Regions from separate parts of the Micromonospora kangleipakensis genome, predicted to be linked through region 3. Evidence: predicted binding sites of a transcription regulator. Region 3 holds the regulator's gene; each other region holds the start of a gene.
The links. The regulator HrcA, encoded in region 3, represses chaperone genes, less so after heat shock. The targets are predictions, from matches to a motif close to GGTTNGCACNCTCNNNNNGAGNGTGCNAACC.

Region 1 (9,473 bases), 6.3 Mb from region 3:
TGGTCGAGATCGGCCTGGTCGAGGCGCCGGCCGGCGGCTGGAAGGTCTTCGGCGCGCAGTCGGCCGGCTGCAACCCGATCGCCACCGCGCTGCACGCCGACAGCGACACCATCACCCCGGTCAAGCCGACCGGCATCGCCAAGTCGCTGAACATCGGCGACCCGGCCGCCGGCCTCTACGCCCTCGAAGCCGTCCGCCGCACCGACGGCTGGATGGAGTACGCCGACGACGACGAGATCCGCGCCGGCATCCGGCTGCTCGCCCGCACCACCGGCGTCTTCGCCGAGACCGCCGGCGGTGTCACCGTCGCCGTGCTCCGCAAGCTGGTGGAGTCCGGCCGGCTCGACCCCACGGCGGAGACGGTCGTCTTCAACACCGGCGAGGGCCTGAAGACCATCGACGCGGTCGCCCCCGAGGTCGGCCCCACCCATCGCATCAAGCCGTCCCTCCGCGCCGCCCGCGACGCCGGCCTCCTCTCCTGACCCACCCGCCGCCCGCCCCGGGCCGGTGGACCTGGGGCTGGCCGGGTGGGGGACGGGCGGATCGCCCGGACGGGGGATCGGGCGGATCCGCCGGGTAACTGGCTTTTCGCTGTGAGTGTGGAAAACCCGCCGCTAAGGACTTGACGGGCAGGATTCGGACGGCGCAAGATGCTCCGTGCGGGAGGGCGTTTCGCCGGAGACTTTTAGTTCTTTCGACCCAGCGCCGATGGCGTTGTGCGATCGTCCCTCCCGACCAACTTCGCGATCGGGGCCAGCGTTAATTCGCTGGCCCCGATCGCTGTTCCTGGCGCACCCTCGCGGGTATGGGCATCACGATCGCGCCGTTCGACGCCGCCGACGAGGCCGCGATCGACGAGGCGTACCGGGTCGGCGCGGCGGCCAACGAGGCCGACCTGCCGGACTTCCCGCCGCTCTGCCGGCAGCGCTTCGACGCCGCCGTCCGGCATCCGATGCCGGGCAACGCGCCACGCTGGGCGCTGGCCCGGCTCGACGGCGTGCCGGCCGGCTACCTGGGGCTGGACCTGCCGCAGCTCGACAACACCGACAACTCGACCGTCGACCTGGTGGTGCATCCGGCGTACCGGCGCCGGGGCGTCGGGCGGGCGCTGCACGAGCACTGCCTGCGGCTGCTGCGCGAGCACGGCCGCAAGCGGGTGATGGGGATGGCGGTCTCGGCGCTGCCCGGGGGAATTGCCCGACCGGAGGCGGGCGGCGCGTTCGCCGCCGCGCTGGGCGCCCGCCCGGTGCTCGCCGAGGTGCGCCGTCGGCTGGCGACCGACCGGCTCGACCATGCCGCGCTCGACGCCCTGGCCGCCGAGGCCCGGGCGCACGCCACCGGCTACCGCACCGTCCGCTGGCAGGGCGACACCCCGGAGGAGTACGCCGCCGACGTGGCCTACCTCGACGGCCGGCTGATGACCGACGCGCCCCTCGGCGATCTGGAGTGGGAGCCGGAGCAGGTCGACGTGGCGCGGCTGCGGGGCACCGAACGGGCGCTGGACGCCCGGGGCCGCCGCCGCTACCACCACGCGGCGGTGCACGAGGCGACCGGCCGGGTGGTCGCCTGGACCCTGATCGACCGCGGTCCGAGCGACGACTGGCACGCGTTCCAGCAGATCACCATCGTCGACCCGGCGCACCGGGGGCACCGGCTGGGCCTGCTCGCCAAGGTGGAGAACCTGCGCTGGGTGCTCGACCACGAGCCGACGCTGCGGGTGATCGACACCTGGAACGCCGCCGAGAACCGGCACATGATCACCATCAACGAGCAGCTCGGCTTCCGCCCGGTCGACGCCTGGACGGACTGGCAGCTGACGATCTGACTTGTGACACGGCCCTACTGATCGCGGGGCTTTCTGTTGCATGATGGCGGGCATGACGGAGACCCCGCACCCCCTGTACGACAGGCACGCCGACACCCTCAACCGCGCGCTGACCGCGATCACGGAGCGCGGGTACTGGTCCGCCTACCCCGAGTCGCCCAGCCCCCGGGTGTACGGCGAGACCGCCGCCGCCGACGGCAAGGCCGCCTTCGACGCGTACCTGAACGGCGACTTCCCCCTCGACCAGCCCGGTGACGGCCAGACCGTCGCCACCGAGGCGAGCCCGTTCGGCCTGGAGCTGAACGTCCGCTACCCGCACGCGGCGGCCGACCAGCTCGTGGGCGCCGCCACGGTCGCGCTGCCGGCCTGGCGCGACGCCGGCCCGCAGGCCCGGGCGGGAGTCTGCCTGGAGATCCTGGACCGGCTGCACAAGCACATCTTCGAGCTGGCCAACGCGGTGCAGTTCACCAGCGGCCAGGCCTTCGTGATGGCCTTCCAGGCCGGCGGCGCGCACGCGCTGGACCGGGCGCTGGAGGCGGTCGCCTACGCGTACGCCGAGATGACCCGCCACCCGGGGACAGCCGGCTGGGAGAAGGCCGCCGGCAAGGGCGACCCGCTGCGGATGACCAAGACCTTCCACGTGGTGCCGCGGGGCGTGGCGCTGGTGATCGGCTGCAACACCTTCCCGACCTGGAACTCGTACCCGGGGCTCTTCGCCTCGCTGGTCACCGGCAACCCGGTGGTCGTGAAGCCGCACCCGCGCGCCGTCCTGCCGCTCGCCGTCACGGTGAAGTACGCCCGCGAGGTGCTCGCCGAGGCCGGCTTCGACCCGAACCTGGTGCTGCTCGCCCCCGAGGCGCCGGGCGAGAAGCTCGCCTCCACGCTCGCCCTGCACCCGGGCGTGAAGATCGTCGACTTCACCGGCTCCACCGAGTACGGCGACTGGCTGGAGGCGAACGCCCGGCAGGCCGCCGTCTACACCGAGAAGGCCGGCCTGAACACGGTGGTGATCGACTCCACCGACGACTTCGCCGGGCTGTGCCGCAACCTGGGCTTCACGCTGACCCTGTACAGCGGCCAGATGTGCACCACCTCGCAGAACCTGCTGATCCCCCGGAACGGCATCGAGACCGACCAGGGGCACAAGAGCTTCGACGAGGTGGCGGCGGGCATCGCCGCGACGGTCGGCAAGCTCACCGCCGACCCGGCCCGCGGCGTCGAGTTGACCGGCGCGATCGTCAACGACGGCGTGCTGGAGCGCCTCGACGAGGTCACCAAGGTCGGCGAGCCGGTGCTGGAGTCGCGTACCGTCGAGCACCCGTCCTTCCCCGGCGCGGTGGTCCGGACGCCGACCATCGTCAAGCTGGCCGCCGACGACACCGCGACCTACTCGCGGGAGTGGTTCGGGCCGATCTCGTTCGCCATCGCCACCGACTCCACCGAGCACAGCCTGGAGATCCTCCGCGGCACGGTGGGGGAGAAGGGCGCGCTGACCGCGGCGGTCTACTCGACCGACGAGGCGGTGCTGGACGCGGCCGAGGCGGCGGCGATCGACGCCGGCGTGCACCTGTCCTGCAACCTGACCGGCGGCGTCTTCGTCAACCAGTCGGCGGCGTTCTCGGACTTCCACGGCAGCGGCGCCAACCCGGCCGCCAACGCCGCGCTGACCGACGGCGCGTACGTGGCGAACCGGTTCCGCATCGTGCAGAGCCGCCGGCACGCCTGACCGGTGGTACGGCCCGTCCCCGGCCGGGGGCGGGCCCGTCCGCTCAGGCGGGGCGGCGCATCTGGAGTTCGCGCAGCGTCGGGATCTTCGGGTGCGGCACCCGCACGCCCGTGTCCACGAAACCCAGCCGCTGGTACGCCCGGTAGGCGCGGTCGTTGCCAACCACCACCTCCAGCATCAGCTCGGGCCGGCCGCACGCCCGCGACCAGTCCGCCACCGCGTCGACCAGTTCGGCGAGCAGCCCGCTGCCCCGCCAGGGCGGGGTGAGGTAGACGGCGTAGATCACGGTGAGGCCGGGCTCCTCCGGGGCGACGGTGCCGCCGGCGTGGCCGACGAACCGGCCACCGGGGTCGGCGACGAACTGGGCCGTCGCGGTGCCGTGCGCCACGGCGGCGACCCGGGCCGCGTAGTCGGCGTGCGGGCGGGCGGCGGCCTCCGCCACGGTCTCCAGGAAGGCCAGCGGCGCGTCGGCGAGCATCTCCAGCCGCAGCGCCCGCATCCGGGCGGCGTCCTCCGGGCGGACCCGGCGGACGGTGGCCGTCCGGGTGGCTGTCGTGGTCGGCGCGCTCGTCATGTCGCATGCATACCGGAGGGACGACCGTCCATGTCGCGCCGGGTCCGATCCTGCCCGGAATATGCCCGATTTGTGGTCGTGCGCGGTCGTCACTCCTCGTGTAGCGTGCGATTTCGGTCACCGATTCAGCGGCCGTCGCCGATCGCCGAAACGGTGGTCCGGGCGCGGCCTCGGCCGGCGTCCGGGCTTGTGGAACGCCGCGCAGAGTGAGGAAGTGCACCGTGGCACAGGGCACCGTGAAGTGGTTCAACTCCGAAAAGGGCTACGGATTCATCGCCGTCGACGGCGGGCAGGACGTCTTCGTCCACTTCTCCGCGATCGAGATGGACGGCTACAAGGCGCTGGACGACGGCCAGCGGGTCGAGTTCGAGATCGCCCAGGGTCAGAAGGGCCCGCAGGCCGAGCGGGTCCGCGTCATCGCCTGACCCGTCGCCGCCCGTCGGGCGGCTTTTCCACTCCGATCAGGGGCAGCGGTGCGGGCGCGCACCGGGGAAGATCATGAGCCGTTCCAGCCATCGCCGCTGAGGAGGGTTCATGTCCGACCAGCCCCCGTCGGGTCCCGTCGAGCCGGTCACCCCGGCGTCGCCCGGTGACCCGGGTTCCGCCGCGCCGGGCGGTCCCGGGCAGCCCGGAATGCCGGACCCGGCAGGCCCGGCCGGGCCGCCCCAGGGGTGGGTCCGGCCGACCCCGGGCGACCCCGTGTCCACCGGCCCGTACGCCCCCGGTCCCTACGGCCCTGGTCCCTACGCGGCCGGCCCGTACGCGGCCGGTCCCTACGCCCCTGGTCCCTACGCGGCCGGCCCGTACGCCGCCGGCCCCTACGCCCCTGGTCCCTACGCCGCCGGGCCGTACCCGGGCGGCCAGCCGTACGGCTGGTATCCCGCGGACCCGGGCTGGGATCCGAACGACCCGCTGGTCACCCCGCCGCATGCCGGCATCGGCGGCTGGTTCTCCCGCTGCGCGGGGGCGGTGCGGCGCGGCTCGCGCCTGCTGCTGCCGATCATGCTGCTCACCCAGGCGCTGCCGGCCGCGGCAACCTCGGTGCTCTCCCTCGCCCTCGCGCCCTCGGGCGAGGTCGGCACCGCCGCCGACGGCGCCCCGGTCCTGCCCGACGGCTACCTCCCGGACGTCCTGACCTTCTACGCCGCGTTGCTGGTCGCCGCCCTGGTTCTCGGCCCGTTGCAGAGCCTCGGCTGGGCCGCGGGGGCCTGGGTGGTCACCCGGCAGGCGGCCGGTGAGCCGGTCGGCCTCGGCACGGCGTTCCGGTTCGGGCTGCGCCGGATGCTCGGCCTCTGGGGCTGGACGCTGCTCTCCTCGCTGCTGATCGGGGTCGGCATGTGCTTCTGCCTGCTGCCGGGGCTCTACCTGGCCTTCGCGTTCGCCCTGATCGGCCCGGTCTACCTCTTCGAGCGGCAGAATCCGATCGGCCGCTCCTTCCGGATCTTCCACCAGCGGTTCGGCATGGTGCTGGGCCGGGTCGCGCTGGTCGCCGCGGTGCTGCTCGTCGGCGCCCTGGTCGGCCTGATGCTGCAGGCGGTCGGCCAGCTGCCGTTCGGCACGCACCCGATGGACGCCCCGGCCACGGCGGCGGGCGCGGTCGGGGTCGCCCTGGTGGCCGCCGTGCTGCTCGTCCCGGTTCAGGTGGCCCAGCTCGTCGGGCTCCTCGCCACGTACGCCGAGCAGCGCGCCCATGAGGGCCCGGTGAACGCCGCCCGACTCGCGGCGGAACTCGGCTGAGCGGGGCCATCGTGCTTGCACTCGGCAAGGGAGAGTGCTAAACAAGTCATTGGCACTCGCATACCGTGAGTGCCAATGGTCGGGGCGGTAGGGCCACGGCCACGCCGGCGTCTCGATGGCGCCGGAGTGGCACATGGCCGGTCGTCGCGGGCTGTCCGGCCCGACCGAGGAGACGTCGTCGTCGCCAGGTGGCGACGTCCCAAGGTGCGTACACCAGGCGGCCCATCCGGGGCACACACTCGGGTGGCCCGTGAGTGTCCAGGAGGACAACGCCGTATGGCCAAGATGATCGCGTTCGACGAAGAGGCGCGCCGCGGCCTCGAGCGGGGCATGAACCAGCTCGCCGACGCCGTGAAGGTGACGCTCGGCCCCAAGGGCCGCAACGTCGTGCTCGAGAAGAAGTGGGGTGCCCCCACCATCACCAACGATGGTGTGAGCATCGCCAAGGAGATCGAGCTCGAGGACCCGTACGAGAAGATCGGCGCCGAGCTGGTCAAGGAGGTCGCCAAGAAGACCGACGACGTGGCCGGTGACGGCACGACGACGGCGACCGTCCTGGCCCAGGCCCTGGTTCGCGAGGGCCTGCGCAACGTGGCCGCCGGTGCCAACCCGATGGCCCTGAAGCGGGGCATCGAGGCCGCCGTGGCCAGCGTCTCGGAGGAGCTGTCCAAGCTCGCCAAGGACGTCGAGACCAAGGAGCAGATCGCCTCCACCGCCTCCATCTCCGCCGGTGACAGCACCGTCGGTGAGATCATCGCCGAGGCGATGGACAAGGTCGGCAAGGAAGGCGTCATCACCGTCGAGGAGAGCAACACCTTCGGCCTGGAGCTTGAGCTCACCGAGGGCATGCGCTTCGACAAGGGCTACATCTCCGCGTACTTCATGACCGACCCGGAGCGTATGGAGGCCGTCTTCGACGACCCGTACCTCCTGATCGTCAACAGCAAGATCTCGTCGGTGAAGGACCTGCTCCCGATCCTGGAGAAGGTCATGCAGTCGGGCAAGCCGCTGCTGATCATCTCCGAGGACATCGAGGGCGAGGCCCTGGCCACCCTGGTGGTCAACAAGGTCCGCGGCACCTTCAAGTCGGTCGCCGTCAAGGCGCCGGGCTTCGGTGACCGCCGCAAGGCCATGCTGGCCGACATCGCCATCCTCACCGGTGGCCAGGTCATCAGCGAGGAGGTCGGCCTCAAGCTGGACGCCGTCGGCCTCGACATGCTGGGCCGCGCCCGCAAGGTCGTGGTGACCAAGGACGAGACCACCATCGTCGACGGCGCCGGTGACGCCGAGCAGATCCAGGGTCGGGTCAACCAGATCCGCGCCGAGATCGAGAAGAGCGACTCCGACTACGACCGGGAGAAGCTGCAGGAGCGCCTGGCCAAGCTGGCCGGCGGTGTTGCGGTGATCAAGGTCGGCGCGGCCACCGAGGTCGAGCTCAAGGAGCGCAAGCACCGCATCGAGGACGCCGTCCGCAACGCGAAGGCCGCCGTCGAGGAGGGCATCGTCCCGGGTGGTGGCGTCGCGCTGGTCCAGGCCGGCAAGACCGCCTTCGACAAGCTGGACCTGACCGGCGACGAGGCGACCGGCGCGCAGATCGTCAAGATCGCGCTGGACGCCCCGCTGCGGCAGATCGCCGTCAACGCCGGCCTCGAGGGTGGCGTGGTCGTCGAGCACGTCCGCAACATCGAGCCGGGTCACGGCCTGAACGCCGCCAACGGCGAGTACGTCGACCTGCTGGCCGCGGGCATCATCGACCCGGCCAAGGTGACCCGCTCGGCGCTGCAGAACGCCGCGTCGATCGCGGCGCTCTTCCTCACCACCGAGGCCGTCGTGGCGGACAAGCCGGAGAAGACCCCGGCCGCCCCGGCTGGTCCGGGTGGCGGGGAGATGGACTTCTGAGTCCAGTTCCACCGAACGCCGAAAGGGGGCGGGCCGCGTCAGCGGTCCGCCCCCTTTCCGTCCGTCACGTCGGCAGTGGTCGCTGGTTGCGTCGTTTGTGCTTCCGGTCGTACGGCGGCCGGATCCGGATCGGTTCGTCGACCGGTTGCCGGGCCTCCTCGGCCGCAGGTGCGTCGGCGCCGGCCATCTCCGCCAGCTGCTCGGCGTCGCCGTAGTCGAGCCGGTCGAACGGCAGTTGCCCGGGAAGTTCACCGACCGGTGGCCAGCTCGCGGGCTGGTCGTCGATCCCTTCGTTATCCGTGGTCATGGCTGCCTCCTCTACGGGCAACCGTAGGGCGCGGTCGATGACCGGGGCGGGCGAATGGCATTATTGGCGTCTATATCCTTTTCGCCCCTTTAATTATCCGACCGGGTGCCCGCCGATCGCCTTCCGGTACAGAAAGAAGACCCGCTCGATCCGGGCGCCGGCGCTGCCCGAATAGAACGGCACCGGCCCCACCCAGCCGATCTGCGCCGCACCGATCCCCGCCACCGCCTGGTCCCGCAGGCAGCGGCGGAGCAGCACCCCGCCGATACCGGAGCCCTCCGCCGCCGGGGCCGTCCCCATCGGCCCGAACCAGCTCGGCCGCGACGAGCCGTACGCGGCGAAGCCGAGGATCTCGCCGTCCCGCTCCGCCAGGTGCGCCCCGGCGTCCGGCCGCCCCACCGAGCCGGCCAGCTCGCCGTCCCACGTCCCGCCGAAGGTGGCGCGGGCGAAGGCGGCCAGCGCGGCCAGGTCCGCCGGCTCGGCCCGGCGTACCGTGACGCCCTGACCGGCCAGCCGGCGTTCGGCGGCCTCCGTCGAGCGCAGCGCCGGTGAGCCGTCCGACAGGTCCGCGGTCATGTTCCACGCCGTCCTGTCCTGCCGGTAACCGAGCCGGAGCGCGGCGCAGACCGCCGGGGTGTAGCGCACGTCGATGCCCGGCCAGGCGTAGTGCGGCGGATTGCCGGCCAGCAGCAGCTCGGCCGCGCCCAGCCCGGCGAGCCGCCGTTCCGCCTCGGCCAGCAGGGCCCGCCCGACACCCCGGCGGCGCTCCCCGGGCGCCACCGCCACCAGGTCGACGTGCCCGAGCCGCGGGTCCCGCTGCGAGGTCGACCCGACCAGCACCCCGACCAGCTCCGGCCCGCGAACCGCGCCGATCAGCAGCACCGGGCGGTCGGCCGCCGCCCGGGTGGTCAGGGTGTCCAGGATGGCCGGCGCCTCGGCGGCGTCCTCGGGCAGGTCGAGCGCCCGCCGGCAGAGGTCGACGACGGCGGGCAGGCGGTCCGGGTCCAGCTCGATGATCTCCGCGTCCATGGTCGCCGACCCTAGGTCATCCGGCGGCCCGGCGGCACCGCCGAATCGGCTCGGGCCCGCCCGGCCGCCCCGCTCACCCGGCGCGGGCCGCCCGGACGGCGGCGTACGCGTCGACCAGGCCGGCGCCGACCAGGTCCGCGTCGCCGCCGCAGCGGTCGGCGGCCGGGGGGACGGTGGCCGGGGTGGCGGTGTCCCGGAGGATCCGCCGGGTCCGGGTCAGGTCGCCGGCCAGCGCCGGGTTCGCCGACCACATCAACGCCACCACCCCGGCCACCTGCGGGGTCGCCATCGAGGTGCCGGCCAGGGTCGCGTAACCCCCACCGGGGTACGCGGAGAGAACGTCCGCGCCGGGAGCGACCAGGTCCGGTTTGGCCGC
Region 2 (9,473 bases), 610 kb from region 3:
GCGGTGGTCGAGGACGGCCGGATCACCGAGCTGGGCTCGCACGACGAGCTGGTCGCGGCGGGCGGCTCGTACGCGGCCCTGTGGCGGTCCTGGCACGGCTGACGGACTGACGGACGCCGCAGGCCCCCGCCCGGTGAGGCGGGGGCCTGCGGTGACAGCGCTCCGGGGCGGGCTGCGCCGCCCGTGCCGGGGGTCAGCTGCGGCGCAGGATGCGGTACGTCGCGATGCCGCCGGTGCCGAGGGCGGCGAGGAAGACCAACCAGACCACGGTGGTGCTGACCTCGGGGCCGCCACCACCGACGTTGGCGGCGGCCGCGGCGACCAGCGAGTCGCTCTGCGCCGGGGGCAGCGCGGCGGGCGGCAGCTGCTGCCAGCGGACCAGCCCGGTGCTCTCCAGCATCGCCATGTGGTCGGAGACGAACTTGTTGGCCTCGTCGGCGAGCTTTCGCACCGTGGCGTCCCGGGTGCTGGCCCGGACCGCCCCGATCACCGGGAAGATCTTGCCGTGGGCGACCCGGAGCCGGGTGACGAAGATCTGGTCGAAGCGGGCACCGGTCGCGTTCTGCATCTCGCCCAGCCACCCCTTCTGTTCGGCGGTCGGGTCGGTCGGCAGGGTGGCGCCCAGCTTGTTGGCGGCGTCCACCACGAGCTGGTCGAGGACGCCGTGCTGCCGGGAAATCTCCGCCCCGATCTGGCGTACCCGCGCCGACTGGCCCTTCTCGGCGGCCATCTGCCCGGCCGGCATCTCCCAGAGCCCGGCCAGCCGTACGCCGTTGAGCAGGGTCATGTCGGCGGCGTTCAGCTGCGAGCCGGGCGCGGCCACGGCCACCCCGGGGAGGACGCCGAGCCCCGCGACGAGCGCGATGAGCAGCAGCGCCACCCGGTGGGTCCGGTGCGCTGGCCGGCGGCGTGCGGATTCCAGCGGTGCCATCGTTGCGGTGCCTCCTCGGTCCGGACCGAACGCGTGTGTCGCGGACGGCCGCACCCACCGGCCGCCCGTCCGGACACTGGTACGGATCACCGACCCGATCAGTTCACCGGCCGGGCCGTGGCCCGCCCCGTCAGGCCTCCAGCGGGTCCGCGAGCAGCCGCTCGAAGGCCAGTTCGGCCGCTCCGACCAGGGCGGCGTCGCGCCCCAGCTGCGGGGTGCGCAGCCGGACGTGCTCCAGGCACGCCGACAGACCCACCGAGTTGAGCCGGCTGCGCACCTGCGCCGCCGCCGCGAGGTAGAGGTCCCGCATCGTCCCCCCGAAGATCACCATCTCCGGGTTGAAGATGTTGACCAGGTTCCCCACGCCGAAGCCCAGCCAGTCGCCGACCTGCCGCACCGCCGCCTGGGCCCGCGCGTCCCCCCGGTCGGCGGCGTCGATGACCGCGAGCACCGCCTCCCGGCCGGAGGCCGCCGGCCGGCCGGCGGCGTGCAGCAGCGCGTACTCGCCGACCTCGGTCTCCCAGCAGCCGCGCGACCCGCACTCGCAGCGGGACCCGTTCCGGTTGACCACCATGTGGCCCACCTCGCCGCCGTAGCCGCCGTGCCCGGTCAACCGGCGCCCGCCGGCGATGATGCCGGCGCCCACGCCGACGTCCCCGTACAGGTAGATGACGTTGTCGCGGCCGGCCGCGGCGCCGCGGGCGTGTTCGGCGAAGGCGCAGACGTCGGCGACGTTGGCCACCACCACGGGCGTCTCCGTGCCGAGCTCGGCGGCCAGGGTGGCGCCGATCGGCTCGTTCACCCAGCCGGTGTGGGGGCTGAGCCGGACCAGGCCGTCGTCGCGGCGCACCATGCCGCAGACCGCGATCCCGGCCCCGACGCAGTTCGTCCCCGGCGGCACCGCCGGTTGCATCTCCCTGAGCGCCCCGGCCAGCAGCGGCGCGGTCTCCGCCGCGACCAGACCGCGCGGCCGGCCCAGCTCACGCCGATCGAGTACGACGCCCCCGAGCCCGACCCGGGCGGCCTGCAACCGGTCCACCTCGATGCTGAACGCCCACGCGTGGACCCGGGCGGACTCGGGCCGAACGACCAGCGACGGTCGCCCGGCCCGCCCCCGCTGCTTCGGGGTCGCCTCGCTGACCAGGCCGGCGCTGGCCAGGTCCGCGGTCAGCGCGCCGATGGTGCTGCGGTTGAGCCCGAGGGCGGTGGTGAGTTCGGCCCGCGACATCGCTCCGTGGACGTGGACGTGGCGCAGCAACGCACCGAGATTCTGCCGCCGAATCTCCTCCTGGCTCGGACCCGCGCGCATGACCGGGCTCAGCGGTTTCCGGTGGCGAGGGCCCGGCGCCGGGACAGCGCGTCGACCCCGGCGGCGAGCAGCAGCACCAGCCCGGTGAAGAGGTACTTGACCCCGGAGCTCGCATCCATCAGGCCCATGCCGTTGTCGATGACCGCCACCACGGCACCGCCGAGCACCGCGTCGCCCACCCGGCCCTTGCCGCCGAAGAGGCTGGTGCCGCCGATCACCGCCGCGCCGACCGCGTAGAGCAGCACGTCGCTGCCGCCGGTCCGGGCGTCCACCGAGCTGAACCGGCTGGCCGCCACGATGCCGCCGACCGCGGCCATCGAGGAGCAGACCACGAAGACCGAGATCCGGATCCGGTCGACGCTGATGCCGGCCCGGTGGGCGGCCTCCCGGTTGCCGCCCACCGCGTAGATGTGCCGCCCGTACGCGGTGCGGGACAGGACGAAGCTCAGCGCGACGAGCAGCACCCCGACCAGCGGCACGACGACCGGCATGCCGCGGTTCGAGCTGATCAGGCTGTTCAGGCTGCGTTCCATGTTGAGCACGTACACCCCGACGCCGACGACGACGGCGAGGCTGCCGATCCGGATCAACACCATCGACATCGGATCGGTCGCCAGGTCACGGGCCCGGCGGTTGCGGTACCGGAGCAGCTGGGTGGCGCCGTACCCGCCGACGGCGGCGGCGGCCAGCAGCCAGCCGACCAGCGGCGGCAGGTTCCGGTTCTCGATGGCGACGATGGGGGCGGCCTGGACGGAGACGTTGGTGCCGCCCTTGATCAGCATCAGCATGATGCCCTGGAAGGCCAGGAACGCGGCGAGCGTGACCACGAAGGACGGTATGCCGACCTTCGCCACCAGGAAGCCGAGCACCAGCCCGATGACCGCGCCGGTGGCGAGGGCGGCGAGGGTGGCCACGTACCACGGGTACCCCTGCAGGGTCAGCAGGTTCGCCAGCACGGCCGCGCAGACCCCGCTCGCGAAGCCGGCGGAGAGGTCGATCTCGCCCACCAGCAGGACGAAGACCAGCCCCATCGCGATCAGCACGACGGCCGCTCCCTGGGTGAACAGGTTCGCGAAGTTGCCGGCGGTGAGGAAGTTGGGCCGCAGGGCCGAGAAGAACACGCAGAGCACGACCAGGCCGAGGATCGCCGGCAGGGCGCCCATCTCGCCGCCCCGGAGGCGGGCGACGTAGCCGCGTACGTGGGCGCCGAGGCCGGCCCGCGGGACGGTCGTCCCCGTCTCGAGGTGAGCCAGTTCAGCTTGGGTGATCATTTCTCGGCCCCCATCGTCCCGGTGCTCCGGTAACCGCTGTCGTTGGTGCTGGCCGTCCCGAGCGAGCCGCTGCGCCCCGACGTGATCAGCTCGACCACCTGGGCGTGCGTGACGTCGGTGGTCCGGACCTGGGCGACCATCTGACCGAGGTAGAGCGTCGCGATCCGGTCTGAGACGGCGAAGACGTCGTTCATGTTGTGCGAGATGAGGACGACGGCCAGCCCGTTGTCGGCGAGCCGCCGGACCAGTTCGAGGACCTGGGCGGTCTGGGCCAGGCCGAGGGCCGCCATCGGCTCGTCGAGGATGACCAGCCGGCTGTTCCAGAGCACCGCCTTGGCGATCGCCACCGTCTGGCGTTGGCCGCCGGAGAGGCTGGACACGTGCTGCCGCAGCGAACTGATCGTCCGGATCGAGAGCCCGGCGAGCGTCTTGGCCGCCAGCTCCTCCATCGCCGGCTCGTCGAGGACGAGGCCCGAGCGCCGTTCCCGGCCGAGGAACATGTTCTGCACGATGTCGAGGTTGTCGCAGAGCGCGAGATCCTGGTAGACCACGTCGATGCCGAGGCCGGCGGCGTCCCGGGGACCGTTGACGGTCACCGGCCGGCCCTCGAAGAAGAACTCGCCGGCGTCGGTGCCGTAGATGCCGCTGATGCACTTGACCAGCGTCGACTTTCCGGCTCCGTTGTCGCCGACGAGCGCGGTCACCTGGCCCGGATACACCGAGAAGGCGACGTCGCGGAGCACCTGCACGGGGCCGAAGCTCTTGTCGACGCCACGCAGTTCCAACAGGGGTGTCTCGGACACGGGGTGTCTCCTTCGGTGGGTGTCCGAATGGCGGGTGCCCGCCGGCCGGGCCGTGCGGTAGGAAATCCTGCCGTACGCCCCGGCGCGACGGTTGCGGTGTCCGGCCGTCCGGCCGTCCGCCCGGTCCGGGTCGGCTCAGCCGATGCCGGCCTGGGCGCACAGTGCGGCGTACTCCGGGGTGCACACGTCGGCCTTGTCGACGTAGCCGTCCGCGATGACGTTCTTCACGGTCTCCTTGGTGATGGCCTGGGCGCCCAGCAGCACGGCGGGAACGTTCCGGCTGCCCTTGGGGTCGCGGAAGCTCTGCTCGGTCTTCTTCTTCTCGCCCCTGGCCAGCGCGATCGCCAGGTCCGCCGCCGCCTCGGCCTCCGTCTTGACCGGCTTGTACACGGTCATGCACTGGTCGCCGGAGAGGATGTGCTGCAGCGCCTGGGCGTCGGCGTCCTGGCCGGTGACCGGGACCTTGCCGTTGAGCTTGTTCTTCGCCAGCACGGAGATGACCGCGTTGGCCAGCCCGTCGTTGGCGGCGACGACGGCGTCGATCCGGCCGTTCGTCTGGGTCAGCATCTGCTCGAAGATCGTGCCGCCGGTGGTGTTGTTCCACTCGGGCACCGACTGGTCGGGGCCCTTGAGGTACTCCTTCGCGTCGTACCTCGGCTGGAGGACCGAGTCGTAGCCCTCTTTGAACTGGGCCGCGTTGTTGTCGGTGGGCGAGCCGTTGAGCTCGGCGACCACCGGGTTCCGCACGCCCTTGTCGGTGAGGCACTCGACCAGGCCCTCGCCCTGGAGCTTTCCGACCGCCACGTTGTCGAAGCTGACGTAGTACTGCGCGGAACCGCCCAGGGTGGGCCGGTCGTAGTCGATGGTCGCGACGCCCTTCTGGGTCGCCTTGTCCAGAACCGCCTTCCCCGTGCCCGAGTCGAGATTGGTGATCATCAACGCGGTCACCCCATTCGTGATCATCTGTTCCGCGATGGTCACGAATCGCGCCTTGTCGTTCTGGGCGTTCTGGATGTCGTAGTCCACCCCGGCCGCCTTGAACGCGGCCTCCAGGTATCTGCGGTCCGCGGTCTCCCACCGGTTCGACGAGGCGCTGTCGGGCAGGATGACGCCGATCTTCGGCTTGGGGCGGCTCGCGGTGCCGTCAGCGGAGTCGTTGCCGCAGGCGGTGAGGTTTCCCGCGGTGAGCAGGCCGACCGCGGCGACGGTGAGGATCCCTCTGCGCATTCTGCACGGTTCCTTTCAAGGGGGACGGAACTCGAGGGGAACGTGGTGGGCGGGGAGTGCGCCGGTGAGCCGCGGTGCCACGCCGCCAGCGATTTGTTGTTCCGGGCAACGTATTGTTCGGTGCTCGGGCGCACAAGACCGTAAAGGTCAGCGGTTTGTTGTTGCCAGTAACAATTCGGCAACGCGGTCGACATTCAGTTCGCTCACCCGTCCCCGCAGGTGCGGCGCGCTGACCGCGGAATTGATCAGAGTCGGGAAATGTCACGGCGCGGACATCGCCGACGAGAGATCAGGTCGGCGCCGGACTGCGGAACGTGACCACTGGCCGGTCGTCGCGCTGCCGGTCAGCGGGCGGCAAGCGGGGCGGTCACCGCGGCGGCCAGGGCGATCAGGTCCGTGGGGCTCAGCTGGAGCTGGAGCCCGCGGCGCCCCGCGGAGACGTACACGGTCGGGTGGTCCAGCGCCGAGGCGTCGACCACGGTCGGGAGCCGCTTGCGCTGGCCGAGCGGGCTGATGCCGCCGCGGACGTACCCGGTGGCCCGCTCCGCCACCGTGCGGTCGGCCATGGTGGCCCGCTTGCCGCCGACCGCGGCGGCCAGGGCCTTGAGGTCCAGCTCTCCGGTGACCGGCACGACCGCCACGGTGAGCCGGCCGTCCACCTCGGTGACCAGCGACTTGAACACCCGCTCCGCCGGCACCCCGAGCGCCGCCGCCACCAGGGCCCCGTAGTTCGGCGCCTCGGGGGAGACGTCGTACGGGTGGGTGCTGTGGGTGATCTTCCGCTTCGCGAGCAGCGCGGTCGCCGGAGTGCCCTGTCCCGCCATGCCGACAAGCTAACCCGGACCCGGCCGGGCGGGCGAGCCGGAATTCAGGCGGGCACCGGCTGGCCGACGAGCACGGTGGGCGCGCCGGCCACCCGGGTCAGCACCAGGCTCGCCGCCGCGTCGCCGGCGAGCCTCAGGTCCCGGCGCAGCTTCTCCGGCTCCAGCGCCGAGCCGCGCTTGAGGATCTCCACCCGGCCGACCCGGCGTTCCCGGAGCAGGGCGCGCAGCCGCTTGAGCGAGAACGGCAGCACGTCGGTCACCTCCAGGCAGCGGCCGTACGGGGTGCGGATGGGGGAGTCGGCGTACAGGTAGGCGATGCTCGGGTCGGCCAGGGTGGCGTCCAGCTCCCCGGCCAGCTCGGCGACCAGGTGCGCGCGGACCACCGCCGGGTCCGGGTCGTACAGGAACCGGCGGGCCGGTCCGACCGGGGCCTCCGCCGCGCCGGAGCCGGTCAGCACGTGCGGGGTGTCGCCGCGCAGCAGGGTGGCCCGGCGGGGGACCTCGGCGAGCCGGCCGCACCAGAGCGCGGCCTCCACCAGGTCGCCGTCCACGCTGACCCACTCCGCCTCGGCGCCGGGCGGGATCAGTGCGTGGTCCAGCCCGGGGGCCACCTTGACCACGGTGTGCGGCACCCGCTCGGCGAGCCCGGTGACGAAGTCCCACGGCGGCGAGTAGGAGTTCGGGTCGAAGATCCGCCGCCCGGTGGCACTCCGCCGGGCCGGGTCGCAGAAGACCCCGTCCACCCGGCTGACGTCGAAGGCGGTCGCGTCGCCGCACTCCACCGTGAACGCGTCGGCCAGCCCCGCGGCCTCGGCGTTGGCGGCGGCCATCGCGGCGGTCACCAGATCGGCCTCCACGCCGTACACCCGGATCCCGGCTCGGGCGGCGGCGAGCGCGTCCGCGCCGAGGCCGCAGCCCAGGTCGGCCAGAGTGCGCACCCCGGCGGCGCGCAGCCGCGCGGCCCGCCGGTCGGCGACCACCCGGCGGGTGGCCTGTTCCAGCCCGGCCCGGGTGAGGAACATCCCCGCGGCGGCCGGCCCGAACTTGCCGGCGGCGCGGCGGCGCAGCTCGGCCTGGGTGAGCGCGGCGGCGGCCAGCCCGGGCGGCACCCCGGCCGAGCGGAGCGCGGCGGCCGCGGCCAGCGGGTCGCCGCCGGCCACCTCGGTGGCCGCGGCGAGCGCGGCCGACCCCTCGGGGGTACGCAGCGCGGCCAACTGGTCGAGATCCACCGCGCCATTCTCCCCGCCCACCCGCGCGGATCGGCCGGGCGGGGCCCGGTGCGGCACGGCGGGGTGCCCCGCGGTCGGGACGCCGCGGCCTGCCGCACCCGAGGTCGATCATGCTCATCGGGGCGACGCGCTGGCACTCTCCTTGACGGAGTGCTAGCCGAGGAATAACCTGCGATTAGCACTCTCCCATCGAGGGTGCCAGCTTCCGGGCCTCGGCCCGGGCGCTGAACGCCAGGCGGACCGGCACCCGCGACGACGGCCCCGCCCGGTGGCATGTGGCAGATTGACGCCGTTCGGCTAGCCGTCCGGCAACGAAACCAAGTACCCCAGGAGGGTATGCCCGTGACTACCGCGACCAAGGTTGCGATCAAGCCGCTCGAGGACCGGATCCTGGTCCAGGCGAACGAGGCTGAGACCACCACGGCGTCGGGCATCGTGATCCCCGACACCGCCAAGGAGAAGCCGCAGGAGGGCACCGTCCTCGCTGTCGGCCCGGGCCGCATCGACGACAAGGGCAACCGGATCCCGGTTGACGTGAAGGTCGGCGACACCGTCATCTACTCGAAGTACGGCGGCACCGAGGTCAAGTACGCCGGCGAGGAGTACCTGGTGCTCTCCGCCCGCGACGTCCTCGCGGTCATCGAGAAGTAAGCAACCGATCAGTGTCGTTGCCCCGGTCCGGCTCGCCGGGCCGGGGCAACGTCGCTTCGAAGGGACATTCATGGCGAAGATCCTGAGCTTCTCGGACGACGCCCGACACCTGCTCGAGCACGGTGTCAACGCCCTCGCGGACACGGTCAAGGTCACCCTCGGCCCGCGCGGGCGCAACGTCGTCCTGGACAAGAAATTCGGTGCGCCGACGATCACCAACGATGGCGTGACCATCGCCAAGGAGATCGAGCTCACCAACCCGTACGAGAACCTCGGCGCGCAGCTGGTCAAGGAGGTGGCGACCAAGACCAACGACATCGCCGGCGACGGGACCACCACCGCGACCGTGCTGGCCCAGGCGATGGTCCGCGAGGGCCTGCGCAACGTGACCGCCGGCGCCAACCCGGCCGGCCTCAAGCGGGGCATCGACGCGGCGGCCGCCAAGGTCTCCGAGGCGCTGCTCGGCCGGGCCGTCGAGGTCTCCGACCGGGAGTCGATCGCCCACGTCGCGACGATCTCCGCGCAGGACGCCACCATCGGCGAGCTGATCGCCGAGGCGATGGAGAAGGTCGGCCGCGACGGTGTCATCACCGTCGAGGAGGGCTCCGCGCTCACCACGGAGCTGGAGGTGACCGAGGGTCTCCAGTTCGACAAGGGCTTCATCTCGCCGAACTTCGTCACCGACGTGGAGGGGCAGGAGTCGGTCCTGGAGGACCCGTACATCCTGATCACCACGCAGAAGATCTCGGCGATCGAGGAGCTGCTGCCGCTGCTGGAGAAGGTCCTCCAGAACAACAAGCCGCTCCTGATCATCGCCGAGGACGTCGAGGGTCAGGCCCTGTCGACGCTGGTGGTCAACGCCATCCGCAAGACCCTCAAGGTCTGCGCGGTGAAGGCCCCCGGCTTCGGTGACCGTCGCAAGGCGATGCTCCAGGACATGGCGATCCTGACCGGTGCCGAGCTGGTCGCGCCCGAGCTGGGCTACAAGCTCGACCAGGTCGGCCTCGAGGTGCTCGGCACCGCCCGGCGCGTGGTGGTCGACAAGGAGAACACCACCGTCGTCGACGGTGGCGGCCAGGCCTCCGAGGTCGCCGACCGGGTCGCCCAGATTCGCAAGGAGATCGAGGCCTCGGACTCCGAGTGGGACCGGGAGAAGCTGGCCGAGCGGCTGGCGAAGCTCTCCGGCGGCATCGCGGTCATCAAGGTGGGCGCGGCGACCGAGGTCGAG
Region 3 (9,473 bases):
GGTTCCGGTTCCGGCTGCGCACCACGTTCCTGATCCTGCTGCTGGTGGTGCAGATGATCCCGCTGGAGGCGCTGGTCATCCCGCTCTTCCTCATGATCCAGCGGCTCGGGCTCTACAACACGCTGCCCAGCCTGATCCTGACCTACCTCGGCTTCTCGCTGCCGTTCGCCGTGTGGATGCTGCGCGGCTTCGTGGCGGCGGTGCCCAAGGAGCTGGAGGAGGCGGCGGCGATCGACGGCGCGAGCCGGGCCCAGACCTTCCGGCGGATCCTCTTCCCGCTGGTCGCCCCGGGGCTGGTCGCCACCAGCATCTTCTCCTTCATCACCGCCTGGAACGAGCTGATCTTCGCGCTGACCTTCATCAACGACCAGGACCGGTACACCCTCCCGGTGGCGATGACCTACTTCTTCGGGCGGGACGACACCGCCTGGGGGTCGGTGATGGCGGCCTCGACGCTCTTCACCCTGCCGGTGATCGTCTTCTTCCTGCTGGTGCAGCGCCGGATGGTCTCCGGCCTGGTGGCAGGCGCCGTCAAGGGCTGAGCCACGACGGGAGCCCGGGTGGCTCCCGTCAGGTCCCCGGCAGGACGCTCGCGCCGGCCTGCGCCACGATCTGCTGCAACGCCGCGACGTGCCCGTCGAACGCGCCGCGCCCGCGCCGACTCAGCTTGATTGAGGTACGCGGCCGCTTGCCCACGAAGCTCTTGCGCACCTCGACGTAGCCGGCCTGTTCCAGAATGCTGAGCTGCTTGGACAGCGCCGAGTCGGAGAGCCCGAGCTGCTCGCGCAGGTAGCGGAACTCGGCCCAGTCGATGGCGGCGAGCAGGCTCACCAGGGCGAGCCGGGTGGGCGCGTGAATCAGCTCGTCGAACCGGGGTGCGCTCACCGGCCGCCGCCGATCGGGCGGGAGGTCATCACGCCGCGAAGGTATCCCATCAGGGACTGCCCGCTGGCGGTCATCGCCCCCGCCGTGGCCGCCGTGCCGAGCGTCGCCGGCCAGGCCAGCCCGGCCGACTCGGCGGCGAACCCGGTGACCAGGCCGAGGGCGACCAGGCAGAGCACGTAACCGACGATGGCCGCCGCGCCGCGGACACCGAGCAGGGAGCCGTGGACCTGGGCCCGGTGCCGCAGCGCGACCCGCGCGACCAGGGTGCCGAGGCCGACCGCGTACCCGACGGAGCCGACCGCGACGACCCACGGCCGGTGCGTCTCGACGGCGGCGGTGAAGGCCACCATCAGGCCGCCCAGGGCGGGCCAGTACCAGCCGGGGACGAGGGCGACGGTGACCGCCTGGTCGCGCCGGGTGTGGATCTCGACCAGCGCGTCGGCGGCCGCAGCGGGGCTGATTCTCGGCTCGGACATGGCGTCCCCCTTGCTAGTGGGGCGAGTACTTGCCTACAAGGAAAGTAAACGCTTCGCTTTCCTTGTAGGCAAGTACTTTCCGGGACGACGCCGCGCCGGGCCGGCGACTAGGCTGACCGCCATGACGGGCAGGCTGGCGGCGGTGAACCTCGCAGTGGTGACCGAGGCGGAGTGGGCGGGCGACCCGAGCGGTCGCACGGGCATCGACAAGCGGCCGGTCGCCGGGCCCGTGCTGCTGCGCGTCGACGGGGTGGCCGGCGACTTCATCGGCGAGCGGGCCCACCACGGCGGCCCCGACCAGGCCGTCTACGCCTACGCCGAGGAGGACGCCGACTGGTGGTCGGCCGAGCTGGGCCGCGGCGTCCGGCCCGGCGGCTTCGGCGAGAACCTCACCACGTACGCGGTGGACGTCACCGGGGCGGTCATCGGCGAGCAGTGGGCCATCGGCGACGCGCTGCTCCAGGTCACCAAGCCCCGCACGCCGTGCACCACCTTCGCCGGCTTCTGGGGGATGCCCGACCTGATCAAGCGGTTCACCGCGCGGGCCACGCCGGGGGCGTACCTGCGGGTGCTGCGGGAGGGTGAGGTCGGCGCCGGCGACCCGGTCGAGGTGGTGACGCGCCCGGAGCACGGGGTGACGATCGGCCAGGTGTTCCGGGCGATGAGCCTGGAGCCGGAGCTGCTGCCCCGGCTGCTGGACGCCCCGGAGCTGCCCGAGCCGATCCGGGAGAAGGCCCGCCGCCGGCTCTCCGGCAGCCGCCCCTGACCCCGGCCGCGCGTCGGGCCGCGGGCCGGCCTACGTGTCCGCGAAGACCTCCGCCAGCACCTGGGTCGGGGCCGCCCGCCCGTTCGCCACCTTGGCCCAGGTGCCCTGCTCGGCGGTCCACTCCAGGCCGCCGAAGCGGACCCGCTTCACCCCGTGGTCGTCGGCGTGCGACACCAGCCAGTGGGCGTACCGCCAGCCGTTGCGGCTGTCCGGCGCCGACACCGCCAACCCGGTCAGGTCGGTCGGCGAGGCGACGCCCGGCAACCCCCAGTCGAGGGTCAGCCCCTGGATCAGCGCGGTCGCGGCGGCCTGGCCGCGCATCGCCGGCGTCGGCCCGACCGTGCAGGCCACCGCGCCGGTCGCGTGGCCGAGCAGCGCGCGGGTGAGGACCTGCGACTCGTCCGCCCACTTCTGGTACGCCTCGGGATAGGCCGACCGCTGGACCCGCTGGGCGGCCTCGGTGACCCGCATGTCCTCCCAGCCCTTGACCTTCTTCAGCGCCGCGTAGAACCGGTTCGCCGCGTAGCGCGGGTCCTGGATCTGCTCCGCGGTGCCCCAGCCCTGGCTCGGGCGTTGCTGGAACAGGCCGAGCGAGTCCCGGTCGCCGTGGGCGAGGTTCTTCAGGTGCGACTCCTGGTACGCGGTCGCCAGCGCCACCACCACGGCCTGCTCGGGCATCTGCCGCTGCACGCCGATCGCCGCGATGGTGGCCGCGTTGGCCATCTGGTCGGCGCCGAGCACGACCCGGCCGTCGGCCTGGACGGTGCAGGTGCGGCTGGCCGTCGGGAGGTGGATCTGGTGCCCGACCTGCCGGGCCACGAACCAGATCCCGAGGAGGGCGACGACGGCCACCACCACACCGGCTGCCCCGATTGCCCGAGTTCGCACCCGCACCTCCTGTTCGACAGTCCGCCAAGCGTACGTCCCCCCGAGCGCCGGTCGGGTCGTCCGACCGGTTGCCTCCCGTTCCGTCACCACCCGGCCACCGGGAGCACCTGTCGGTGACGGTTCCTAGCTCGCACCCTCTCCCGGACCACCGTCCAGAGCGGCCACCCAGCCGGCCAACCTTTTTTCGCGGAAGGCGAGCACGCCCTCCCGGCCCTCGTCGGAGAGGAAGTAGCCGGTGGAGAGGGTGGCCAACTCGGCGATCTCGGCGCGCAGATCGGTGGCGGCCGGCCGGCGCAGCAGCTCCTTGGCGCCCGCCAGGGCCCGCGGCGCGCCCCGGACCAGCGAGTCGCAGTAACGCGCCACCGCCGCGTCCAGCCCGTCCGCCGGCACGGCCGCGGTGACCAGGCCGATCTCCGCGGCGCGGCGGCCGTCGAAGCTGTCCCCGGTCAGGTACAGCTCGGCGGCGGCCCGGGGGTGCAGCCGGGGCAGCACAGTCGCCGAGATGACCGCCGGGATCACCCCGATCCGTACCTCGGTGAAGGCGAAGGTCGCCTCCTCGGCGCAGACCGCCAGGTCGGCCGCGGCGATCAGCCCCAGCCCGCCGGCCCGGGCCGGCCCGGCCACCTTCGCCAGCACCGGCTTCGGGCACTCCCGTACGGCGACCAGCACGTCGCCCAGCATCCCGGCCGGCACGCTGCCGCTGGCGTACGCGGCGGCGGTCTCCTTCAGGTCCGCCCCGGAGCAGAAGACCGGGCCGGTGTGGTCCAGCACGACGGCCCGGACCGCGTCGTCGGCGACCGCCGCAGCCAGCCCGGCCAGCAGCTCGGTCATCAGCGGGGTGGAGAGCGCGTTGCGGTTGTGCGGGCTGTCCAGGGTGAGGGTGGTCACCCCACGGGCCGTGGCGACCCGCACGAGAGCGTCCGGAGAGGTCATGCCGGGCACACTAGTTGCCATGCCCGGCGCTCTTCCAGAAGGTGAATCCGTCCCGCGTGACGGGTCGCTGCCCGCTGCCGCCATTCGCGCGGTCGGCGCGCGCGGTTTCGGCGTGTACGTGCACGTCCCGTTCTGCGCCAGCCGCTGCGGCTACTGCGACTTCAACACGTACACCGCGGCGGAGCTGGGGGGCGGGGCCAGCCGCGAGTCGTACGCCGACACGGTGCTGGCCGAGCTGGCCCTGGCGGGCCGGGTGCTGGGCGACAGCCCGCCGCCGCGGGTGGACACCGTCTTCGTCGGTGGCGGCACGCCCACCCTTCTCCCCGCCGACGACCTGGCCCGCATCCTGGAGGGGATCGACCGCGTCTGGGGGCTCGCCGCCGACGCCGAGGTGACCACCGAGGCCAACCCCGAGTCGGTCACGCCGGAGTCGCTGAAGACGCTGCGGGCCGCCGGTTACACCCGGATCTCGCTGGGCATGCAGTCCGCCGCGCCGGGGGTGCTGGCGATCCTCGACCGCAAGCACAGCGCCGGCCGGGCCACCGCCGCCGCCCTGGAGGCGCGCGACGCCGGGTTCGACCACGTCAACCTCGACCTGATCTACGGCACGCCGGGGGAGCGCGCCGAGGACTTCGCCGCCTCGCTGGACCAGGTGGTCGCGGCCGGGGTCGACCACGTCAGCGCGTACGCCCTGATCGTGGAGGACGGCACCCGGCTGGCCGCGCGGATGCGGCGCGGCGAGCTGCCGTACCCGAGCGACGACGTGGCGGCGGACCGCTACCTGGCCGCGGAGGCGGCCCTCGACGCGGCCGGTTTCTCCTGGTACGAGGTCTCCAACTGGGCCCGCTCAGCGGCGGCCCGGTGCCGGCACAACCTGCTCTACTGGACCGGCGCGGACTGGTGGGGCCTCGGGCCGGGGGCGCACAGCCACGTCGGCGGGGTGCGCTGGTGGAACGTCAAGCACCCGACGACGTACGCCGAGCGGCTCGCCGCCGGGGAGTCGCCCGGCCTGGCCCGGGAGCTGCTCACGCCGGACGAGGCGCACATGGAGGACGTGATGCTGCGGCTGCGGCTCGCCTCCGGGCTGCCGCTGGCCGTGCTCGACGACGCGGGGCGGGCCGGGGCCGAGCGTGCCCTGGCCGGCGGGCTGCTGGCCGCCGACGAGTACGCGGCCGGCCGGGCCGTGCTCACCCTGCGCGGCCGGCTGCTGGCCGACGCGGTGGTCCGCGACCTGCTGCCCTGACCGCCGGTCGCCCGGCCGACCCCTGGGCCGGCCGGGCGGGGCGTCACTTCACCAGGCTGATGCTCATCGGATAGCGGTAGAACTGACCCTCGTTGGCCTTGACGCCGGCGAGGATGCCGAACACGACGCCGAGGATGACCGCCGCGCCGACCGCGAGGAAACCGATCGCGATGCAGGCCAGGGCCCAGCCGACCAGGCCGACGATCGACCAGAGCAGCTGGAAGTTGAGCGCCGCGACCGCGTGCTGGCGCACCGTCGGCGACTGGTTGCCCCGGGCCAGCATGGCGACCAGCGGCGGGAGCCAGCCCAGCACGCCGCCGCTGACGAACATCGCCGCCGCGCCGCCGAAGTGCGCGATCAACGCCCAGGTCTTGTCCTCGTTGTTGGCCCAGCCGCTCGGGGCGCCGTACGCGCCGCCGGTCGGATAGCCGACGCCCGGCGGCGGGTAGCCGCCCGGAGGGGGGTAGCCACCCGATGGCGGCTGACCGCCGGAGGGCGGCGGCGAGCCGCCGGGCGGGGGATAGCCGCCCGCGCCCGGCGCCCCGGACAGTGGTGCGGTGGGCGGCTCGTCCGCCGACGAGCCGTACGGTGCCGACGGCGGGGTCGGGTCCGGCTGGGCGCCGGCGTCCCCCGCTCCGGGAGGGCGAGGTGGTTCAGTCATGGACGTCACGGTAGGGGTTGCCCGCAAGGCGGCACCAGAGCGACATCGCCCGGGATGTCCGGCTGATCGGCCCTGGCGCAGAGGCTTCGTGGCGGCCCGCACCCCTGGTCCGTCGGTGATCATCGCGTCGGGGGTGGCGCCGACGTAGACTGGCACTCGCTACAGTCGAGTGCCAGGTGCCCGGCCGCTGCCGTGCCGGCGGCGGGTCGAGGGTGCTTCAGGAGGTGGGGAGATGGGTCTCGACGACCGCAAGCTCGCCGTGCTGCGCGCGATCGTCGAGGACTACGTCGCCACGCAGGAGCCGGTGGGCAGCAAGGCCCTGGTCGAGCGGCACCAGCTGGGCGTCTCCCCGGCGACCGTGCGCAACGACATGGCGGTGCTGGAGGAAGAGGGCTACATCCGGCAGCCGCACACCAGCGCGGGCCGGGTGCCCACCGACCGCGGCTACCGGCTCTTCGTCGACCGGCTCTCCCGGGTCAAGCCGCTCAGCCCGGCCGAGCGCCGGGCGATCGAGCGCTTCCTGGTCGGGGCCGTCGACCTGGACGACGTGGTGCACCGCACCGTCCGGCTGCTGGCCCAGCTCACCCGGCAGGTCGCCGTGGTCCAGTACCCGAGCCTGGCCCGCTCCTCGGTGCGCCACCTGGAGCTGGTGCCGATCTCCACCACCCGGCTGATGCTGGTCATGATCGCCGACACCGGTCGGGTCGAGCAGCGGCTGGTCGAGCTGCCCGCGCCGATCCCCGCCGACGACGTCACCGACCTGCGCCGGCTGGTCAACGAGAAGCTGGTCGGCAGCCGGCTCTCGGAGACCCCGCCGCTGGTCCAGGCGCTGGTCGACGAGTCGGCCCCGCATCTGCGCGGCGCCATGACCACGCTCTCCACCGTGCTGCTGGAGACGCTGGTGGAGCGGCACGAGGAGCGGATCGCGCTGGCCGGCACGGCCAACCTCACCCGCGGCGGACTGCTCGACTTCCAAGGCTCGCTGCGCCCCATCCTCGAGGCGCTCGAGGAGGAGGTCGTGCTGCTCAAGCTGATCGGCGAGGCGGAGCCGAGCACCACCCGGGTGCTGATCGGCGACGAGAACGAGATCGACAACCTGCGGGCCGCCTCGGTGGTGAGCACCGGTTACGGCCCGGGGGCGAACATCGTCGGCGGTCTCGGCGTGCTCGGGCCCACCCGGATGGACTACCCCGGCAACATCGCCACGGTGAGGGCCGTGGCACGCTACGTGGGCGAGCTGCTGGCCCAGAACTGACCAGTCAGGGCCGACGGCCGGCTCCGGCCGCCGACCGGCGCAACGCGAGACGAACATGAGGACACGGAACGCAGTGGCCAGGGACTACTACGGCATTCTCGGCGTGAGCCGGGAGGCCTCCGACGACGAGATCAAGCGCGCCTACCGCAAGCTGGCGCGGCAGTTCCACCCGGACGTCAATCCGGACCCGGAGGCACAGGAGAAGTTCAAGGACATCAACGCCGCGTACGAGGTCCTCTCGGACGATCGGAAACGGCAGATCGTCGACCTGGGCGGCGACCCGCTCGCGCCGGGCGGCGGGGGCGCCGGCGGCCCGGGTGGTCCCGGCGGGGCCGGCCCGTTCGTCGGCTTCCAGGACATCATGGACGCCTTCTTCGGCGGCGCCGCGGGCGGCGCCCGGGGGCCGCGCCCGCGGACCCGGCCGGGCGCGGACGCGATCCTGCGGCTGGAGCTGGACCTGCACGAGACCGCGTTCGGCGTCGAGGCGCCGATCACCGTCGACACCGCCGTGCTCTGCACCACCTGCGCCGGCGCCGGCACCGCGGCCGGCACCCACCTGGCCACCTGCGAGGCGTGCGGCGGCCGGGGTGAGGTGCAGTCGGTGCAGCGGACCTTCCTGGGACAGGTGGTCTCCGCCCGGCCGTGCACCGTCTGCCAGGGCTACGGCACCACCATCCCGCACCCCTGCCCGACCTGCGCCGGCGACGGCCGGGTGCGGACCCGCCGCTCGCTGACCGTCAAGATCCCGGCCGGGGTCGAGGACGGCATGCGGATCCGGCTGGCCCAGCAGGGCGAGGTCGGCCCGGGCGGCGGCACCGCCGGCGACCTCTACGTGGAGATCCACGAGCGGCCGCACGACGTCTACTCCCGCAAGGGCGACGACCTGCACTGCCGCGTCACCGTGCCGATGACCGCCGCCGCGCTCGGCACCCGGCTGACCATCAAGACTCTGGACAGCGAGGAGACCGTCGACGTCAAGGCGGGTACCCAGCCGGGCAGCACGCTGCGGCTGCGCGCCCGGGGCGTGCCGCACCTGCGCGGCACCGGCCGGGGTGACCTCTACGTCCACCTGGACGTGCGGACGCCGACCAAGCTCGACGCCGACCAGGAGCGGATGCTGCGCGACTTCGCCAAGACCCGGGGCGAGGAGGTCGCCGAGCTGACCAAGCAGGGCGGCTTCTTCTCCCGGATGCGCGACGCCTTCAACGGGCACGCCTGAGGTGTCCGCGCCGCTGTTCCTGGTGGAGGCGCTGCCCACCGGTGACGCGCTGACGCTGGACGGTCCCGAGGGGCACCACGCCGCGAACGTGCAGCGGCTGCGGGCCGGCGAGGAGCTGCTGCTCGCCGACGGTCGGGGCGGCACGGCCGCCGCCGTGGTCACCGCCGTCGGCAAGGGCACCCTCGACCTCCGGGTCACCTCCCGGGGGTACGTCGACGCCTCCGTCCCGCGGCTCGTGGTGGTGCAGGGCATCGCCAAGGGCGACCGGGGCGAGCTGGCCGTACAGGCGATGACCGAGGTCGGGGTGGACGAGATCGTCCCCTGGGCGGCGTCCCGCTCGGTGGCGCAGTGGCGCGGCGACCGGGGCGTACGGGCCCGGGAGAAGTGGGCGGCGACCGCCCGGGAGGCGGCCAAGCAGGCCCGCCGGGCCTGGCTGCCGGTGGTGGCCGGGTCTCCGGACGAGTCCACCCAGACGGTCGTCCGGCGGATCGCCGGGGCCGCCGCCGCGTTCGTGCTGCACGAGGAGGCCGACGAGCGGCTGACCACCGCCGAGCTGCCCGCCACCGGGGAGATCGTGCTGGTGGTCGGTCCCGAGGGCGGCATCGCCCCGGCCGAGCTGTCGGCCTTCCGCGAGGCCGGCGCAAGCCCGGTGCGGCTGGGACCGTCCGTGCTCCGGACGTCCACGGCCGGCGTGGCGGCCCTCGCCGTCCTCGCCACCCGCCTCGCCCGCTGGTGACCCGCCCTCCCGCAGCCGCCCGCCGTCGGCGCCGGGATCAGGTGCGCAGGTAGGAGGCGCCGTTCAGGTCGACGATGGTGCCGGAGGCCCACTCGGCCTCGGGGCTGGCCAGCCAGTGGACGGCGGCGGCGATCTCCTCCGGGCGGGCGACCCGGTTGAACGGGCTCTGCGCGCGGATCGCGTCGCCGCCCTCGCCGGTGAGGTGTTCGGTGGTCATGTCCGTCTCGACGAACCCGGGGGCGACGGTCGCCACCGCGATGCCGTACGGGGCCAGGGCCAGCGCCAGCGACTGGCCGAGCGCGTTCAGTCCCGCCTTGCTCGCCCCGTAGGCGGGCTGCTGCGGCTCGCCCCGGAACGCGCCCCGGGAGGAGACGTTGACGATCCGGCCGCCCCGCTCCCGCATGTGCTGGG

Region 1: a site for HrcA is predicted at 5,910-5,940, ahead of groL (chaperonin GroEL). Genes of this name have one in related genera too.
Region 2: a site for HrcA is predicted at 7,768-7,798, ahead of groES (co-chaperone GroES). Genes of this name have one in related genera too.

What each region holds. Positions count from the first base shown of each region.
Region 1 is NZ_SHLD01000001.1:260,737-270,209, reverse strand. It holds gene thrC (threonine synthase) at 1-482, shown strand, start outside; gene EV384_RS01370 (GNAT family N-acetyltransferase) at 806-1,825, shown strand; gene paaN (phenylacetic acid degradation protein PaaN) at 1,878-3,551, shown strand; gene EV384_RS01360 (GNAT family N-acetyltransferase) at 3,595-4,125, opposite strand; gene EV384_RS01355 (cold-shock protein) at 4,347-4,550, shown strand; gene EV384_RS36655 (hypothetical protein) at 4,660-5,862, shown strand; gene groL (chaperonin GroEL) at 6,139-7,761, shown strand; gene EV384_RS01340 (hypothetical protein) at 7,826-8,068, opposite strand; gene EV384_RS01335 (GNAT family N-acetyltransferase) at 8,162-9,097, opposite strand; gene EV384_RS01330 (S8 family serine peptidase) at 9,171-9,473, opposite strand, start outside.
Region 2 is NZ_SHLD01000001.1:7,183,269-7,192,741, reverse strand. It holds gene EV384_RS34200 (ABC transporter ATP-binding protein) at 1-102, shown strand, start outside; gene EV384_RS34195 (DUF4142 domain-containing protein) at 194-931, opposite strand; gene EV384_RS34190 (ROK family protein) at 1,062-2,240, opposite strand; gene EV384_RS34185 (sugar ABC transporter permease) at 2,249-3,511, opposite strand; gene EV384_RS34180 (ATP-binding cassette domain-containing protein) at 3,508-4,314, opposite strand; gene EV384_RS34175 (sugar ABC transporter substrate-binding protein) at 4,450-5,541, opposite strand; gene ybaK (Cys-tRNA(Pro) deacylase) at 5,886-6,365, opposite strand; gene EV384_RS34165 (THUMP-like domain-containing protein) at 6,410-7,594, opposite strand; gene groES (co-chaperone GroES) at 7,931-8,245, shown strand; gene groL (chaperonin GroEL) at 8,316-9,473, shown strand, end outside.
Region 3 is NZ_SHLD01000001.1:6,573,947-6,583,419, reverse strand. It holds gene EV384_RS31345 (carbohydrate ABC transporter permease) at 1-542, shown strand, start outside; gene EV384_RS31340 (winged helix-turn-helix domain-containing protein) at 571-885, opposite strand; gene EV384_RS31335 (hypothetical protein) at 882-1,361, opposite strand; gene EV384_RS31330 (MOSC domain-containing protein) at 1,483-2,127, shown strand; gene EV384_RS31325 (hypothetical protein) at 2,158-3,021, opposite strand; gene EV384_RS31320 (enoyl-CoA hydratase-related protein) at 3,139-3,948, opposite strand; gene hemW (radical SAM family heme chaperone HemW) at 3,968-5,191, shown strand; gene EV384_RS31310 (DUF4870 domain-containing protein) at 5,235-5,852, opposite strand; gene hrcA (heat-inducible transcriptional repressor HrcA) at 6,085-7,107, shown strand; gene dnaJ (molecular chaperone DnaJ) at 7,181-8,326, shown strand; gene EV384_RS31295 (16S rRNA (uracil(1498)-N(3))-methyltransferase) at 8,328-9,062, shown strand; gene EV384_RS31290 (SDR family oxidoreductase) at 9,100-9,473, opposite strand, start outside.